Marinagarivorans cellulosilyticus: one gene and its partner. The protein of the gene in region 1 binds, or shares a complex with, the protein of each later gene. Links are inferred from orthologs where the notes say so. Each region holds a gene or a part of one and is shown on either strand. Other genes may lie near its edges. The genes, in order: aceF and lpdA.

Region 1 (8,715 bases):
GATGTTGTGGCATTAGAGCGAGCGATATCGACATTTTTAGCCGATTATAAACCCGACTTCGACACCCAGTTTCATGTCCATCAATTGGCGTTGGTAGGGCAGTTATCCGAGAAACCCAAAAACTTGAATGCGCTGGTAAGCCAATACTGGCAAAGTTTAAACAGTGGCGATACGGCGTTCAGTCGCGACGAGGCGTTGATTGCCGCAGTTGAAAATTACCAGCTTGATGATTTCAAGGCTTGGTACAACCAGTTTTTAACGGATAGCCAAAAGCGTCAGCTGATTTTATATTCCCAAAATGCCACGGTAGATAAGCCTAAAACGGTATTCTCGTTAATTCCTCACATCACTGATTACGCGGCCTTTAAGGGCAAGGCTCCCTCCTTGCTGTACCCCTAAGTTGTTTATTATGCGCTCGGTATTTGCCGAGCTGTAAATTGAGCAGATGGTACGACTATTGCGCAATGTGACAGCTGTAACACTGCGCAATAGGCCCGCCTATCTATGGGCGGGCCCGACGCACAGCTAGAAATGTGAATTTGATCTGTGTAGAATCGTGGCGCCTTAATCTGTAGTTCATCGTTATTGGGGCAGTTGCGTAACACCTTATTTCTACTTTCACAGCTTTGCTGCGGCTACTAAGAAGGCGCGGTAGCAGGGTCTTTTGGTTGCGACTGGCTCACACCTACCGCTTCGTTGGTATGGCGTATAGATGAACACACCGCTACCGCGTGGCCCCCTAAGACTAGGCGGCGCACTCAGTAGTGCAATTGATATTAAAAAACGACGAGCTGAAAAGGGAAGAGCCAGCTTGTTCCTGTTATTACTGAAACTTGCGTACTTTGTGTAAGGCGCAGTGGATGAGGAGGCTTTGATGCTTGAGGAAAACGATACTCTTGAAACACAAGAGTGGCTAGACGCACTAGAATCTGTCATTAAACACAGCGGTTCTGAGCGTGCTGGACAATTGCTGGCAAACTTGTCGAACGCTGCGACACAGGCCGGTGTCCGCCTGCCGTCCGCGATTACTACACCCTACAGCAATACCATTCCCGTTTCAGCGGAAGCACAAATTCCTGGTGATTTAGCGTTAGAGCGTAAAATTCGCTCATTAATTCGGTGGAATGCAATTGCTACGGTTGTTCGTGCTAATGCGAATAACGATGATGGCCTCGGTGGTCATATATCGTCTTTCTCCTCTTCTGCGACTTTATACGATGTAGCTTTTAACCACTTCTTTCGCGGTAATAACGGCGAGCAAATGGGCGATTGCGTTTACTTTCAGGGCCATATCGCTCCGGGTATTTACGCCCGCTCGTACCTAGAAGGTCGTATCAACGAAGATCAGCTTAATAACTTTCGTCGTGAAGTTGATGGCAAGGGTTTGTCGTCTTATCCGCATCCTTGGTTAATGCCTGATTACTGGCAGTTCCCAACGGTATCTATGGGCCTTGGTCCCATCACGGCTATTTACCAAGCTAACTTTATGCGTTACATGTCGGCTCGCGAATTGGTGCCGCGCGGTGATCGTAAAGTATGGGCGTTTTTGGGCGATGGTGAGTGTGACGAGCCAGAAAGCTTAGGCGCAATATCGTTAGCAGGCCGTGAAGGCTTAGATAACCTTATTTTTGTGATTAACTGTAACTTGCAGCGTCTTGATGGCCCTGTGCGCGGTAACGGTAAGATTATTCAAGAACTTGAAGGTATGTTCCGTGGCGCAGGCTGGAATGTGCTTAAAGTGGTTTGGGGTAAAGGCTGGGACCGCTTGCTTGAAAAAGACACCACTGGTTTATTGCAGCAACGCATGAACGAAGTGGTTGATGGCGAGTTGCAAAACTACAAGGCCAACGGCGGCGCTTACACCCGTAAGCACTTCTTCGGTAAATACCCAGAGTTACTCTCGCTTGTAGAAGATATGAGCGATGACGACATTATGCATTTAAGCCGTGGTGGTCACGACCCTCAAAAGGTGTATGCCGCATATCACGAAGCGACAAACCACAAAGGGCAGCCAACGGTTATTCTGGCACAAACTGTTAAAGGTTATGGTTTGGGTGCGGCCGGTGGCGAGTCTGTCAATATTGCGCACAACGTTAAAAAGCTGGGCGCCGAAGATTTATTGCGTATTCGCGACCGCTTTAATATTCCGCTAACGGACGAGCAGGTTAAAGATGTTCCGTTTTATCGCCCCGCAGAAGACTCGCCTGAAATTAAGTACCTAAAGTCTCGCCGTGAAGCGTTGAATGGTTATTTACCATCGCGCGTCAGTGACTTTACGCCGCTCGAAACCCCCGGGCTCGATAAATTCCCGCGTCTTTTAAAGACGACGGGCGAGCGAACAATGTCGACGACTAAGGCGTTTGTACAATACTTGTCGGCGTTGGCGAAAGACAAAAACATGGGCAAAAATCTAGTGCCTATTGTGCCTGACGAAGCCCGTACTTTTGGTATGGAAGGTATGTTCCGCCAGTTAGGTATTTATAGCTCGGCTGGCCAGCAATATACCCCGCATGATCACGAGCAGATCATGTACTACAAAGAAGATAAAAAAGGCCAGATCATGGAAGAAGGCATCAACGAAGCAGGCGCTATGTCGGCTTGGGTTGCTGCTGCTACGGCCTATAGCAACTACAAAATGCCGATGGTGCCGTTTTACGTGTACTACTCGATGTTTGGCTTCCAGCGCATTGGTGATTTAGCCTGGTTAGCGGGCGACGCTCAAGCGCGTGGCTTTTTAATTGGTGCCACCGCAGGGCGCACCACGCTTAACGGCGAAGGCTTGCAGCACCAAGATGGTCACAGTCATGTGATGGCAAATACCATTCCTAACTGTCGCAGCTACGACCCCACTTATGGCTTTGAGTTGGCGGTGATTATTACAGACGGTTTGCGCCGTATGTATGCTGAAAAAGAGAATGTCTTTTACTACATCACCACCATGACCGAAGAATATACCCACCCAGATATGCCAGAAGGTGCCGAAGAAGGCATTATTAAAGGTATTTATCAATTGGCCGCAGGCAAGAAAACGCCTAAAGGCAAGCACCGCGTACAGTTGATGGGGGCGGGTTCTATTTTGCGCGAAGTTGAAGCGGCAGCCGAATTGTTACGCAAAGACTTTGGTGTGGAATCAGACATCTGGAGTGTCACAAGCACCAACGAGCTAACACGTGAAGCGCAAACAGTTGAGCGCTGGAATCGCTTCCACCCCGATCAACCGGCCAAAAAAGCTTACGTGACCCAAACGCTTGAAAAACAAGACGGCCCGTTCATTATCTCGACGGATTACATCAAAAATTATTCTGAGCAATTGCGCAATTACATCCCTGGCGATTACTACGTGTTGGGTACAGATGGTTTTGGTCGCAGTGATTCACGCAGTAAGTTGCGCGAGTTCTTCGAGGTGGATCGTAACTACGTTGCCGTGACGGCGCTTAAGGCGTTGGCAGACCAAGGCAAAATTGACGCGAAAGTGGTTGTAGAAGCCATGGCAAAATATGGCATCGATGCTGAAAAAGCCGAGCCCTTGACGGTATAGGAGTCTATTGTGGCGATTGAAATAATTAACATCCCTGATGTTGGCGGCGCAGAAGGCGTTGATGTCATTGAGATTAGCGTTGCGGTTGGCGATACGATAGCCGCCGATCAAGAAGTGCTGATGCTAGAGTCCGATAAAGCCAGTATGGATATCCCTTCGCCAAAAGGCGGCGTGGTAAAAGCCATATTGGTTAAAGAGGGCGATAAAGTCGCGGAAGGCACGCCAATGCTTGAGCTTGAAGTGGAAGGCGATGCCGCTGCTCCAGAGCCAGCTGCCGCTCCAGAGCCAGCCGCTGAGCCGGCTCCGGCAGCAGCGAGTGCACCAGAGGCGAGTGTTACAGATATTCCGGTACCGGATATCGGTGGTGCAGAAGGCGTAGAGGTTATAGAAGTTTTTGTCGCGGTGGGCGATACCGTAAGCGAAGGCGATAGCCTTATTGTTTTAGAATCCGATAAAGCCAGTATGGAAATCCCCGCACCTGCGAGCGGTAAAATAACCGCATTCACGATTAAAGTGGGTGATAAAGCTAGCCAGGGTGATGTGATTGGTCAAATGGAAGTCGAGGGTGCTGCGCCAGCAGCTGCCCCTGCACCAGAGGCCCCAAAAGCGGCAGCACCAGCTCCCGCTGTCACGTCTGCTCCGGCTAAAGCCGAACCAGTACCTGCGTCGTCGGTTGGCGCTGAAATAGTCGTTTCCTCTAGCGAAGTCTATGCCGGTCCTGCGGTACGCAAACTAGCTCGCCAGCTTGGCGTTAACCTTGCCGAGGTCAAAGGTACGGGTACGCGCGGCCGTGTTTCGTTTGACGATGTTCATGGCTTTGTCAAAAACGTGATGCAAAAGCGTGCTTCCGGCGGCGGTGTGACTAGCGGCGCTGGTATTCCAGCCGTGCCCGACGTGGATTATGCCCAGTTTGGTGAAGTTGAACTTGTGAAAATGAGCAAGATCAAGCAGCTAACCGCAGAAGCTATGACGCGTAACTGGCTAAATATTCCGCGTGTCACGCAATTTGATGATGCCGATATTACCGATATCGAAAGTTTCCGCAAAGGCATGAAAGCCGAAGCTGAAAAATCAGGCGTTAAGTTAACGCCGCTACCGTTCATTATTAAAGCGGCTGCCGCTGCTTTACAGGCAGAGCCAAGTTTTAATGTGGCAATGCATAATGACGGTGAGCACATTATTCAGAAGAAGTTTATCCATATTGCTGTTGCGGTGGATACCCCGCGTGGCTTGATGGTGCCAGTGATTAAAAATGTCGATCAAAAAGGCATTTACGATATTGCTCGCGAAGTTGTGGAGTTGGCCGGTAAGGCGCGTGACGGCAAATTGAAGCCGGCCGAAATGCAAGGCGGTTGCTTTACTATTTCTAGCTTGGGCCCATTTGGCGGTACCGGTTTTACACCTATGGTGAGCACAACTGAAGCAGGCATTCTGGGTGTCTCTAAAGCAAGCATGCAGCCGGTGTGGGATGGCGCAGCCTTCCAGCCGCGTATGATGTTGCCGCTAAGTCTTTCTTACGATCACCGTGCAGTTAACGGTAGTGATGCCGGGCGCTTCCTGACTTACTTAAGTACAGTGCTTGGCGATGTTCGCCGTTTATTACTATAAGCATTAATACGCAATAATTTAAAACCGGCCAATGGCCGGTTTTTTTGTTTTTGGAGCGTAGAATTTATGTCTTTGTTTACCATTGGTTATGCCACTAAGCCGATAGATACCTTCGTTGCACAATTGCAGCGCCACAATATTCAAGCGGTTGCCGATGTACGTTCGGTACCTTATAGCAAAGCATTTTTTGATTATCACAAAGAAGCGATTGAAGCGCGTTTAAAAACCGAGGGTATTTATTATGTATACCTTGGTGACGAGCTGGGCCCGCGCTCAAAAGATGATGCGCATTATGACGAGCTAGGCCAAGTACAATTCGACCGTCTAATGGCCTCGGCCTTATTCAAGGCAGGTATTAATCGTCTAAATAACGGTTTAAATAAACCGCTGAGTATTGCGCTGATGTGTGCAGAAAAAGATCCAGCTACGTGCCATCGCAGTTTACTAATCGGGCATTATTGGGCGCGGAGCTACCCAAATGTGCCACTTGGGCATATTTTGCATGATGGAGAGCTAGAGTCGCAGTGCGCATTGGAATCCCGAGTAACGAAAATGCATGCCGCTGAGGATGATTTGTTTATGACGCCTTGCGAGTGTGCACACTCAGCCTATTTACAGCAATTAAAGTTAACGTCTTATCGTAAGCCTTTGTAAAAAGCTTAATAAAGCAGTGTTAATATATTGCTTTATTAATGTGTTTAATAACGGGGGTGGTAATGAGCTTCAGTAAGAAAGTGGCCATAGTGACCGGTGGCTCCACAGGGATAGGCAGAGAGGTAGTTTTAAAGCTCTGCGCGCAAGGCGCGAAAGTCTATAACTTGGATATTGTTGATGTTGAAAGTGATGCTTGCAGTTATATCGCGTGCGATGTAAGTAATTACGAGCAAGTAGAAAAGGCGGTTGCTCAGGTGTTGGATGAAAGCGGCCGGGTTGATCTGCTGTTTGCGAATGCCGGCATACATCTATTTGCGAATATCGAGCAAACCAGTGTGGATGAGTTTGAGCGAGTATTGGCGGTAAATTGCAAGGGTGTATTCTTTACGCTTAAAGCTGTATTGCCCATTATGAAAGAACAGCGACAGGGTAAGGTTTTGATTATGGGGTCGGATCAATCCTTTGTGGGTAAGGGGATGAGTGCGGCTTATGGCATGACTAAAGGCGCCGTTGCACAGCTGACTAAAAGTACCGCTATTGATTATGCCGAATTCAATATCAGCATCAATTGCATTTGCCCTGGCACTATTGATACGCCTTTGCTCCATAAGGCGGTCGATAAATTTAAGTCTATTACTGGCGCGAGCGATGGCGAGGTAATGGCAATTCTAGAAGATGCTCAGCCCATTAAGCGTATAGCTGAACCTGCTGAAATCGCGCGAGTCGCGTGTTTTTTGTTATCTGATGAAAATAGCTTTATGACGGGCGCCTTGGTGCCGGTTGATGGCGGCTATACCTGCCAATAAATAAAATATTCAGCCATCTGCACAATTGAGTGCTAATCGATCATTTTCTAGGCCGCTCAAGCCATCCATGGGTGCTATGCATGCGCTCCCGGCGCGTGAATACTTAGAAAATAATCAATCAGCCCCCGAGTCGGCAATAATTTTTTATGGCTAAATAGTTACAGAATAAATCAATCAAATGAGGAGAAAATAATGGAAGATGTTCAGATACAAATGCAAACACATGCGGAAAAGTTGTGGGAGCTAGTCACAATTTATGGCGGTCGTTTTGTTTTGGCGATTGTGGTTTTGGTGCTTGGGCTATGGATTATTGGCCGGATGAGCGATCTGGTGCGCAAATCTACCGTAAAAGGCTTACCCGATGAAACCCTTGCTAAGTTTCTTGCCAATATCTTTGAAATTATTCTAAAGGTATTGTTGGTTATTAGTGTGGCCTCTATGGTGGGGATTGAAACAACCTCTTTTGTAGCGGTGCTGGGTGCTGCGGGTTTGGCAGTAGGCTTGGCATTGCAAGGTAGTTTGTCAAACTTTGCCGGTGGTGTGATGGTGCTGATTTTCCGCCCGTTTAAAGTGGGGGATTATGTTGAAGCGCAGGGTTTAGAAGGAGTAGTGATTGATATAGGTATTTTTGTTACTACGCTTAAAACTTTTGATAAGCGCACAATTATCGTCCCTAATGGCCCGCTAGCTAATGGCAATATTATTAATCACACTGCCAGCGAAGTGCGCGCGGTAGAAGTCGCGATAGGTATATCCTATTCAGATGATATCGCTAAAGGTAAAGAGGCCATGGAGGCTGTATTAAAAAATGATCCTCGTATTTTACAAGATCAAGATAACCTAGTTGCCGTCGTTGATCTTGGTGCAAGCTCGGTTGATTTTTTAGTGCGTGCATTTGTAAAGACAGAAGATTATTGGTCGTTCTATTTTGATTCTAGACCTTTGCTCAAGGCGGCTGTCGAAGAGGCCGGCCTAACCATCCCGTTCCCTCAACGCGATGTGCATATTATCCCTGAAGCTAGCTAGCCATACTTGCAGCGAGGCTTCAAAACTTTAAGCCCAGCAATGCTGGGCTTTTTGGGTTTTGGCTTTTCTGGTTTTCGTAAGGTGCGGTTTTTAGGTTGATCACATAAAGTTATTTACTGAGATTCCCGATGAAGAGTATACTGTGTATATACTCTATATACAGTTGGGCGTTAGCCAATTTATGGATCAACCATTTCAGTTGTCGCAGGCGGACGGGCGTCCGATGTACGTGCAGATTATGGACAATATCAAGCAGCTCATTCTCAAAGGCGAGTGGGCTGAGGGGGAGGGTTTGCCTTCTATTAGGGAGTTAGCCGTAGCCATTAACGTGAGTGTGATTACCGTGAAACGAGCATATCAGGAGTTGGAAAGAGAAAATGTGATTTTAACGCGCCACGGGTTAGGCTCGTTTGTGGCAGAGAAAAGTCAGTCCGTTGCACACTTAAAACGGACTGAATTGTTGTCTGCCATCGATAGGGTCATCGCTTTAGCGGAATTTTTAGATATGCCTCAGGATAAATTGTTGCAGTTAATGCAGTCTCAAATTGAGGAGCGAAATGATGAGTGAGTCAGCCACGGCCTTCAGTGTTGAATTGTCTAATGTGAGTAAGCACTACCGTCATTTCGATTTAGATGGCCTGGATTTGTGTTTGCCTCATGGTGAAGTCTTAGGGCTTGTAGGGCCAAATGGGGCCGGAAAATCGACCTGTTTGCGCCTAATAATGGGCTTGTTGCGACAGGACTCAGGCGAAGTTAATGTGCTGGGGCGAGCAATACCTGAACACGCGGTTTGGCTGAAAGAGCGGGCGGCATTTGTTTCTGAAGACATGCGGCTTTTTGCGGATACCACAATTGAATGGCACATGGGCTTTATAAAAAAGTTATTTTCTCGCTGGGACGACGCCTTCGCTCAGAAGCTTCTGCGCAATTTTGAATTAAATTCTCAGCAAAAAATTAAAGAGTTGTCGCTTGAGCAGCGAATTAAAACCACATTGCTACTTGCATTGGCGCGGCGTCCGCAGCTGCTTGTACTTGATGAACCCTCTACCGGGTTAGACCCCATTGCGCGTTATGAGCTCACCG
Region 2 (8,671 bases), 580 kb from region 1 along the record:
GCTTTTCATCTAATGTAATGACGCCTGGTGGCGAAATGCATTTGGCCCTTGCATTTAACCCCTCCCACCTAGAGATTGTTTCTCCGGTTGTAGAGGGTTCGGTTCGCGCCCGCCAAGACCGCCGCAAAGACACCGAGCGCAATCTGGTTGTTCCTGTTGTAATTCACGGCGACGCCGCTTTTGCAGGCCAAGGCGTTGTGATGGAAACATTCCAGATGTCGCAAACCCGCGCCTACCAAACCGGCGGCACGATCCATATCGTCATTAACAACCAAGTTGGTTTTACCACTAGCCGCAAAGAAGATATGCGCTCAACACAGTACTGTACTGATGTTGCCAAAATGATCGAGGCGCCCATTTTCCATGCTAATGGCGACGACCCAGAAGCGGTTGCTTTTGTCACTAATTTAGCAGTAGATTACCGCAACGAATTCAAAAAAGACGTCGTAATCGATTTGGTGTGTTACCGCCGTCGCGGCCACAACGAAACCGACGAGCCCTCTGCAACCCAACCGTTAATGTACTCGGTTATTCGCAAGCACAAAACAACGCGCACACTCTATGCCGAGCAACTTGCAGCGCAAAACATTTACAGCGCAGAAGACTCCGTCAAAATGATGGACGCCTATCGCGCCGCGCTAGATGCCGGTGAGCATGTAACACGCGACCTCGTCAAGGAACCAGACTCTTCATTGTTTGTGGACTGGACACCCTACATTGGCCACGACTGGACAACACAAGCGAACACCACTTACGAATTAAAAACACTGCAAAACTTGGCGGATAAACTAACAACAATTCCGGACGGCATTGTTGTGCAACGTCAAGTTTCCAAAATATATGAAGACCGCCGGAAAATGGCAGCCGGCTCGCTCCCGCTTAACTGGGGCATGGCCGAAATTTTAGCCTATGGGTCAATGCTAGAAGAAGGCATTGCCATTCGCATTACAGGGCAAGATGTTGGCAGGGGAACTTTCTCGCACCGCCACGCGGTAGTCCACAATCAAAAAGATGGTTCCAGTTATATCCCGCTTAAGAATTTATCTGAAGATCAACCCAACCTGCACATTTACGACTCTTACCTTTCTGAAGAAGCGGTACTTGCATTTGAATACGGCTACTCAACAACCAAACCCAATGCACTAGTAATTTGGGAAGCACAATTCGGCGACTTCGCCAATGGCGCTCAAGTTGTGATTGACCAATTCATTACCAGTGGCGAACACAAATGGGGGCGCCTATCAGGCTTAACCATGCTGTTACCACACGGCTATGAAGGCCAAGGGCCAGAACACTCCTCTGCCCGCTTAGAGCGCTTTATGCAGCTGTGTGCAGAGCAAAATATTCAGGTTTGTATTCCGACAACGCCGGCACAAGTGTTTCACATGTTGCGCCGCCAAGCATTGCGACCATTGCGCCGCCCACTTGTAGTAATGAGCCCCAAGTGGATTTTACGCCACAAGCTTGCAACATCCACGCTCGAAGAGTTGGCTGAAGGCAGCTTCCAGAACGTGATTGGCGAAAAAGAAGTTACACCTGAAAACGCTCGCCGCGTTGTATTGTGTAGCGGCAAGGTTTATTACCATTTGCTAGAAGCACGCAACGAGCGCAAACAAAATAATGTTGCTTTAGTCCGCTTAGAACAGCTCTACCCGTTCCCCGATGAAGAGCTGCAAAAAGTATTGGAACCATTTGCTAACGTTACTGATGTTATTTGGTGTCAAGAAGAGCCCATGAACCAAGGGGCTTGGAATTCCAACCAACATCGTATGCGCGCTGCGCTAGAGGGTGTAAACTCTGACGCCTTCTTGCGTTATGCTGGCCGCTCGCCATCGTCGGCACCGGCAGCAGGCTATGCCTCAACACACTTGGAAGAACAAAATCGCTTTATTAACGCAGCGCTAGATGTAACGGTCTAGGCCGTTATTTGCAATGCAATAAATTCACCGCGACAATGCTAATGCCAGCTATAAAACTCGCTAAGAACTGCAGGCATAGGCAAACGACCATTATCAGGGCCTTAACTGAAGGACATATTTGGAATGACCATTGAAATTAAAGCACCAACATTTCCCGAGTCTGTTCAAGATGGCACCATAGCCACTTGGCACAAACAACCCGGCGAAGCTGTATCTCGCGACGAACTGATTGTCGACATCGAAACCGATAAAGTGGTTCTAGAAGTCGTTGCACCTGCTGATGGCGCCCTGACTGAAGTTTTAAAAGGTGAAGGTGAAGTTATTTTAAGCAATGAAGTGATTGCTAAATTCGAAGCCGGCGCTGGCACCGCACAACCGGCCGCCAGCGATAATACCGAAGCCGCACCTGCCGCTAACACCAGCGATAGCGACGAAGACGCCCTTGTTAATCCCGCTGCGCGCAAGCTAGCTGCCGAAAAAGGCGTAGACCTTGCCTCAATTAAAGGCACCGGTAAAGGCGGTCGAATCACCAAGGACGATGTCATTAACGCGCCTGCGGCGCCTGCCGCTAAAGCCCCAGCTCCTGCACCGGTTAATGCGCCTGCGGTTAGCACTAGCGCCGACGGTCGCACAGAAAAACGCGTTCCCATGACGCGCTTGCGAGCACGCATTGCCGAGCGCCTGCTTGATGCATCACAAAATACCGCAATGTTGACTACGTTTAACGAGGTCAACATGGGCCCCATCATGGAGCTTCGCAAAAAGTACAAAGAACAATTTGAAAAAGTTCACAATGGAAGCCGTTTAGGCTTTATGGGCTTTTTTGTAAAAGCCGCTGTAGAGGCGCTAAAACGCTTGCCCGCCGTCAATGCAAGCATTGATGGTAACGACATTGTTTACCATGGTTATCAAGACGTTGGCGTTGCCGTATCCACACCCAAAGGTTTAGTTGTGCCAGTACTGCGCAACGCAGAAAATATGGGCTTAGCCGATGTCGAGAACACCATTCGCGACTTTGGTATGCGCGCTAAAGACGGCAAGCTAGGCATCGAAGAAATGACGGGCGGCACCTTCACTATTACTAACGGCGGCGTGTTTGGCTCTTTAATGTCAACACCCATTCTTAACCCGCCACAAGCGGCAATATTGGGCATGCATAAAATTCAAGAGCGTCCAATGGCTGTTAATGGCAAGGTCGAAATTTTACCCATGATGTACCTAGCCCTTTCTTATGACCACCGTTTAATCGATGGTAAAGAGGCCGTACAATTCTTGGTAGCTATCAAAGACATGATCGAAGACCCAGCACGTATGCTGCTAGAAGTTTAGACCGTCTATTAATTTTTTCTTTGAGCCGGGCGGGACGCACACCCGAGCATTTTCAGCGTTCCCGGCTCTTTCGCTGACTCACACTTGGGGTGTTTATCAATGTCCACTAAATACGATGTAATTGTTATCGGTTCTGGTCCAGCGGGCTATGTTGCTGCAATCCGCTGCGCGCAACTTGGCTTAAAAACAGCCTGTATCGAAAAATGGAAAGACGAAAAAGGTAAAGGCGTTAACGGCGGCACCTGCTTAAACGTAGGCTGCATTCCCTCTAAGGCTTTACTCGACAGCTCTTATAAGTATCACGAAGCAAAAGATCATTTTGATATTCACGGTATTTCAACCAAAGAATTGAAAATTGATGTTAAAACCATGATTGGCCGCAAAAACGATATTGTTAAGCAATTAACCAGTGGTATTGCCGGGCTATTTATGGCCAACAAAGTTACCTCCCTTTACGGTACCGGTAAATTATTAGCCGGCAAAAAAGTTCAGTTTGTCGATTTTGATGGCAAAGAAGAAGTACTCGAAGCTGACAACGTAATTTTGGCTGCGGGCTCTGTGCCCGTAAATATCCCTGTCGCTGCTGTTGATAACGACGTAATCGTCGACTCTACCGGCGCGCTAGAATTTGACGAAGTTCCTAAGCGCCTAGGCGTTATTGGTGCTGGCGTTATTGGGCTTGAACTCGGCTCTGTTTGGAATCGCCTAGGTTCAGAAGTTGTATGCCTAGAGGCTATGGATAAATTCTTGGCCGTGATGGATCAGCAAATTGCGAAAGAAACCAAAAAAATCTTAACCAAACAAGGCTTAGACATTCGCCTAAGCTGCCGCGTAACTGGCAGCGAAATAAAAACCAAAGGCAAGAAGAAAGAAGTTGAAGTTACTTTTACCGACAAAGAAGGTAACGCTCAAACCGAAACTTTCGACAAGCTAATCGTCTGTGTTGGTCGCCGCCCATATACCAAAAATCTTTTGGCTGACGACAGCGGCGTGAAATTGGACGAGCGCGGTTCTATTTACGTTAACGATCTTTGTGCAACAAGCGCTCCCGGCGTATTTGCCATTGGTGATTTAGTGCGCGGCCCAATGCTTGCCCACAAAGGTTCTGAAGAAGGCGTTATGGTTGCCGAGCGCATTGCCGGCGAAAAGACCGTTATGAATTACGACATTATTCCTAACGTTATTTACACTCACCCTGAAGTTGCTTCTGTGGGTAAAAACGAAGAACAACTTAAAGCCGAAGGTATTGAGTACAACGTCGGTACATTCCCATTCTTAGCCATTGGCCGCGCATTAGCAGCCAACGAAAAAGACGGCATGGTGAAGATTTTAGCGCACGCTAAAACCGACCGCATATTGGGCGCCCACATTGTTGGCCCCAGCGCTGCCGACTTAGTACAGCAAGTTGCCATTGCAATGGAATTTGGCTCAAGCGCCGAAGACTTAGGCATGATGGTATTCGGACACCCAACATTGTCTGAAGCGGTACACGAAGCGGCATTAGCCGTTCATGGCCACGCCATTCACATGCCAAACCGCAAAAAACGTTAAATAATAGGCCGCATTTAATGCGGCCTATTATTTATTTTTAAGCGTTAGCTAGACCCGCTTTTATCGTTATAGAGCACAATTTTGATCACCCCCAGCTTAGCAGCTGGGCTTTACTCATTAAGCGCGCGTTCGCGTGTTATTAACAATGGAACATAGTCATGAATTTGCATGAATATCAGGCAAAACAGCTATTTGCTGAATACGGCTTGCCCGTTTCAAAAGGTATCGCCGCAGAAACCCCCAGTGAAGCAGCGGGCGCCGCTGATATTATTGGCGGCGACAAATGGGTAGTAAAAGCACAGGTTCACGCCGGTGGCCGCGGTAAAGCCGGCGGAGTTAAGTTGGTTTCATCAAAAGCCGAAATTGAAGAATTTTCCCGTCACTGGTTAGGCAAAAACTTAGTTACTTACCAAACAGACGAAAATGGCCAACCTGTTAGCCGTATATTAGTGGAATCCTGCACTGATATCGCCCAAGAGCTTTACCTTGGCGCTGTTGTCGACCGCTCTACCCGCCGCATTGTATTTATGGCATCGACTGAAGGCGGCGTTGAAATTGAAAAGGTCGCCGAAGAAACTCCCGAAAAAATCTTAAAAGCGATTATCGATCCTTTAGCAGGCCCACAGCCATACCAAGGCCGCGAGCTTGCTTTCAAATTGGGGTTAAAGGGCGACCAAATTAAGCAATTTACCAAGATCTTCTTGGGCCTTGCAAAAATGTTCCAAGACTATGATTTTGCATTATTAGAAATCAATCCGCTTGTAATTACCGATGCCGGCAACCTGCACTGCCTAGATGGCAAAATCAACATCGACAGCAACGCCATGTACCGCCAGCCCAAATTAAAAGAAATGCATGATCCATCGCAAGAAGACGAGCGCGAAGCGCATGCGGCTAAATGGGAGCTTAACTACGTGGCACTCGATGGCAACATCGGCTGCATGGTTAACGGTGCTGGCTTAGCCATGGGCACAATGGATATCGTTAAACTTCACGGTGGCCAACCTGCAAACTTCCTTGATGTGGGCGGCGGCGCGACCAAAGAGCGCGTTATAGAAGCCTTTAAAATTATCTTGTCCGACGAGAATGTCAAAGCCGTATTAATTAATATTTTCGGCGGCATTGTGCGTTGCGACTTAATCGCAGAAGGCGTTATTGGTGCCGTTAGCGAGGTAGGCGTAAAAGTGCCTGTTGTCGTTCGCTTAGAAGGTAACAATGCAGAGCTAGGCGCTAAAGTACTCGCCGATAGCGGTTTAAATATTATTGCAGCGACCAGCTTAACGGATGCTGCTGAGCAAGTTGTTAAAGCTGCAGCGGAGGCTTAATCATGAGCGTTTTAATTAATAAAGACACCAAAGTATTATGCCAAGGCTTTACTGGCGCCCAAGGTACCTTTCACTCTGAACAAGCAATTGAGTACGGCACTAAAATGGTTGGAGGTGTAACGCCAGGTAAAGGCGGCCAAACGCACTTAGGTCTGCCCGTATTCAACACCATGAGCGAAGCCGTAGCTGCCACAGGCGCTGAAGCCAGTGTTATTTATGTCCCAGCGCCCTTCTGTAAAGATTCTATCTTAGAAGCAGCAAACAGCGGCGTGAAGCTGATTGTATGTATTACTGAAGGCATTCCTACACTGGATATGCTAGATGCTAAAGTGCGATGCGATGAGCTAGGCGTGCGCTTAATTGGCCCTAACTGCCCCGGCGTAATTACTCCTGGCGAATGTAAAATTGGCATTATGCCTGGCCACATTCACTTGCCCGGTAAAGTCGGCATTGTTTCGCGCTCAGGCACCTTAACCTACGAAGCGGTTAAACAAACCACCGATTTCGGTTTTGGACAATCAACCTGTGTAGGTATTGGTGGCGATCCAATTCCTGGCTCTAACTTTATCGACATCTTGGAAATGTTCCAAGCCGACGATAAAACAGAAGCCATCGTAATGATCGGTGAAATTGGCGGCACAGCTGAAGAAGAAGCAGCTGCTTATATTAAAGCCAACGTCACTAAGCCTGTTGTATCTTACATTGCCGGCGTAACGGCGCCCCCAGGCAAGCGTATGGGCCATGCGGGTGCGATTATTTCTGGCGGTAAAGGCACAGCAGACGAAAAGTTTGCAGCCTTGCAAGATGCTGGTGTTAAGACTGTACGCAGCCTAGCTGATATCGGTAAAGCGCTTAAAGAAATTACTGGCTGGTAGTTTCGAGTAGCGTAAAAAAGGCCTTAACTCTTTTTGGAGTTAAGGCCTTTTTTGTATGTCTGAATGTAGGGAAATTCAAAGCGACTAATCTAAACAGTTGTAGACTAGTTGTAATGTAAAAGAAAAAAGTACACCGATATTTTTCATTAAATTCTCGCAGCTTTTATTTTGAAATTTTTACAGATACAGGAATCTTAGTAACGCGGGATATCTCATGCGCTAGAACTTTGGCGGCGGCCACTCCGCGCTCGCCTTTCCACTGCCGGCCTTTCACGTACGAGTCTATCGGCACAGTATTTCTCCCCACGGCATGTAAGACGACCAAATCTTTTGGCATGCTTTTTCTAAATCGACCGTCCCCTTGCACGCTTAAACCAGGATTGTCTGCGTAAGTGATCAGCAAGGTACGAAATTCACTTCGAGGTAACTGACGAGTGTTTTTCTTTGTAAACATTCTCGTTTCATTAATTACAAAACCTCTAGAGCTATAATACAATTTATCCTCATATCCCAGAATCCAAATAGATATCCAGCCAAGAAAAAATGACGCCACTGTCATAAATAGAATCTGAATATCAGGCCCATTCTTAAACAATTCGTACCCCCCTACAAACAGGAACGACAGGGCCCATAAAGCCACCAAACATCCGAGCCACTTGAGATGCTGACCACTTCTTAACGCGCCTACAAGGGCTAAATCTCTCATTAGTTTTGACACCCGCCTGATATTTTCGCATCCACCAATTTTATTTTCTCTGAAACAGAAACACTTGTAGCAAAGAAACCGCCTATGTTTATCTCAAGCTCTAGCACCAGCTCGAACTATACCTTTCTAAACTCGTAGCTTACGCAATTAGCTTTACCACAATCACCGAGATACCAGTTCCCTCTTACACCAAGGTGTATATTAACCAAACCGTCAGCCTTGCCGCCCAAAGCGACAATGTCAGTGCAATTAGTATATCCCGCACCATACCGGTCCGAAAACCCATCGCTGTCGCAAGATTATTAGACCAGAACAATTGACCTGTGCAGTTGCCAACCAGCCAACTCCCAAAGTCCCACTTAGACCCCAACCGCCTTTTGCACAATCACCATTATCATTACATTCAGAGGTTTCTCGCGAGGCATCGCCTTTAATCTGTACAATCGATCGACCACCCAAACCCACTTCTAATTTCCCGCCTAAATGTAAATCACCGAATCCTCGCTTATTAAACGCAAGAGCAACTCCTGCACCCGGAACTACGGCGGTCACCGAAGCCGAGGCTTTTGCTTCTGCAGTCCACGTTTCATAGCCTAGTGGGTCAACTCCTTTGGCACAGTCATCACAGCACTTTTTGCCTGTTTCATGCGCTCCACTCACAGCTATACCAGTGACGCTCAAATTGAATAGAGGATTTGTATTTATGGGCGCGAGTAATTCAGGGATCTTACCACCGAGAAACTCAATCCCTGGACCACCCTTTATCACTACTGGCGGATCGCCCACAGAGCAGTGATTGCCGCAGTCACCTTGAAAGTAGATGTGCACGCTTCACCACACACAGAGCAAGGGAAAAAGCCACCCATACGAAGAGCAGCTTCATTAAACAGCTACGAATACAACCCCGGCAACTCCCCGGTTACACCATTAGTACCAAAGCTTTCAATATCATGGCCCATATACTTA

The links.
Region 2: the proteins of aceF (region 1) and lpdA are in contact, whole or in part, in a crystal structure (PDB 1EBD), measured with the Geobacillus stearothermophilus proteins. The link is inferred for Marinagarivorans cellulosilyticus from one-to-one orthologs. Residues at the interface, in WP_033016211.1 of Geobacillus stearothermophilus: Ile130, Ala131, Met132, Pro133, Arg136, Arg140, Glu141, Asn155, Arg157; in WP_049624544.1 of Geobacillus stearothermophilus: Pro340, Ser341, Asp344, Tyr345, Arg403, Asp406, Val408, Glu431, Ala432, Gly433, Asp438.

What each region holds. Positions count from the first base shown.
Region 1 is NZ_AP023086.1:2,676,850-2,685,564, forward strand. What follows is about bases 2,874-5,846. They hold aceF (dihydrolipoyllysine-residue acetyltransferase), read left to right. Parts: upstream 2,874-3,547; coding sequence 3,548-5,146; downstream 5,147-5,846. Other genes in these bases: aceE (pyruvate dehydrogenase (acetyl-transferring), homodimeric type), read left to right, coding at 2,874-3,538; MARGE09_RS10780 (DUF488 domain-containing protein), read left to right, coding at 5,213-5,800. Outside these bases: MARGE09_RS10765 (insulinase family protein), read left to right, coding at 1-399; more of aceE, read left to right, coding at 875-2,873; MARGE09_RS10785 (SDR family NAD(P)-dependent oxidoreductase), read left to right, coding at 5,863-6,606; MARGE09_RS10790 (mechanosensitive ion channel family protein), read left to right, coding at 6,799-7,632; MARGE09_RS10795 (GntR family transcriptional regulator), read left to right, coding at 7,775-8,200; MARGE09_RS10800 (ABC transporter ATP-binding protein), read left to right, coding at 8,190-8,715.
Region 2 is NZ_AP023086.1:3,257,570-3,266,240, reverse strand. What follows is about bases 2,645-5,573. They hold lpdA (dihydrolipoyl dehydrogenase), read left to right. Parts: upstream 2,645-3,347; coding sequence 3,348-4,799; downstream 4,800-5,573. Other genes in these bases: sucC (ADP-forming succinate--CoA ligase subunit beta), read left to right, coding at 4,958-5,573; odhB (2-oxoglutarate dehydrogenase complex dihydrolipoyllysine-residue succinyltransferase), read left to right, coding at 2,645-3,248. Outside these bases: MARGE09_RS13060 (2-oxoglutarate dehydrogenase E1 component), read left to right, coding at 1-1,919; more of odhB, read left to right, coding at 2,043-2,644; more of sucC, read left to right, coding at 5,574-6,124; sucD (succinate--CoA ligase subunit alpha), read left to right, coding at 6,127-6,999; MARGE09_RS13035 (hypothetical protein), read right to left, coding at 7,163-7,705; MARGE09_RS13030 (DUF1552 domain-containing protein), read right to left, coding at 8,596-8,671. UniProt on the Escherichia coli protein: Lipoamide dehydrogenase is a component of the glycine cleavage system as well as of the alpha-ketoacid dehydrogenase complexes.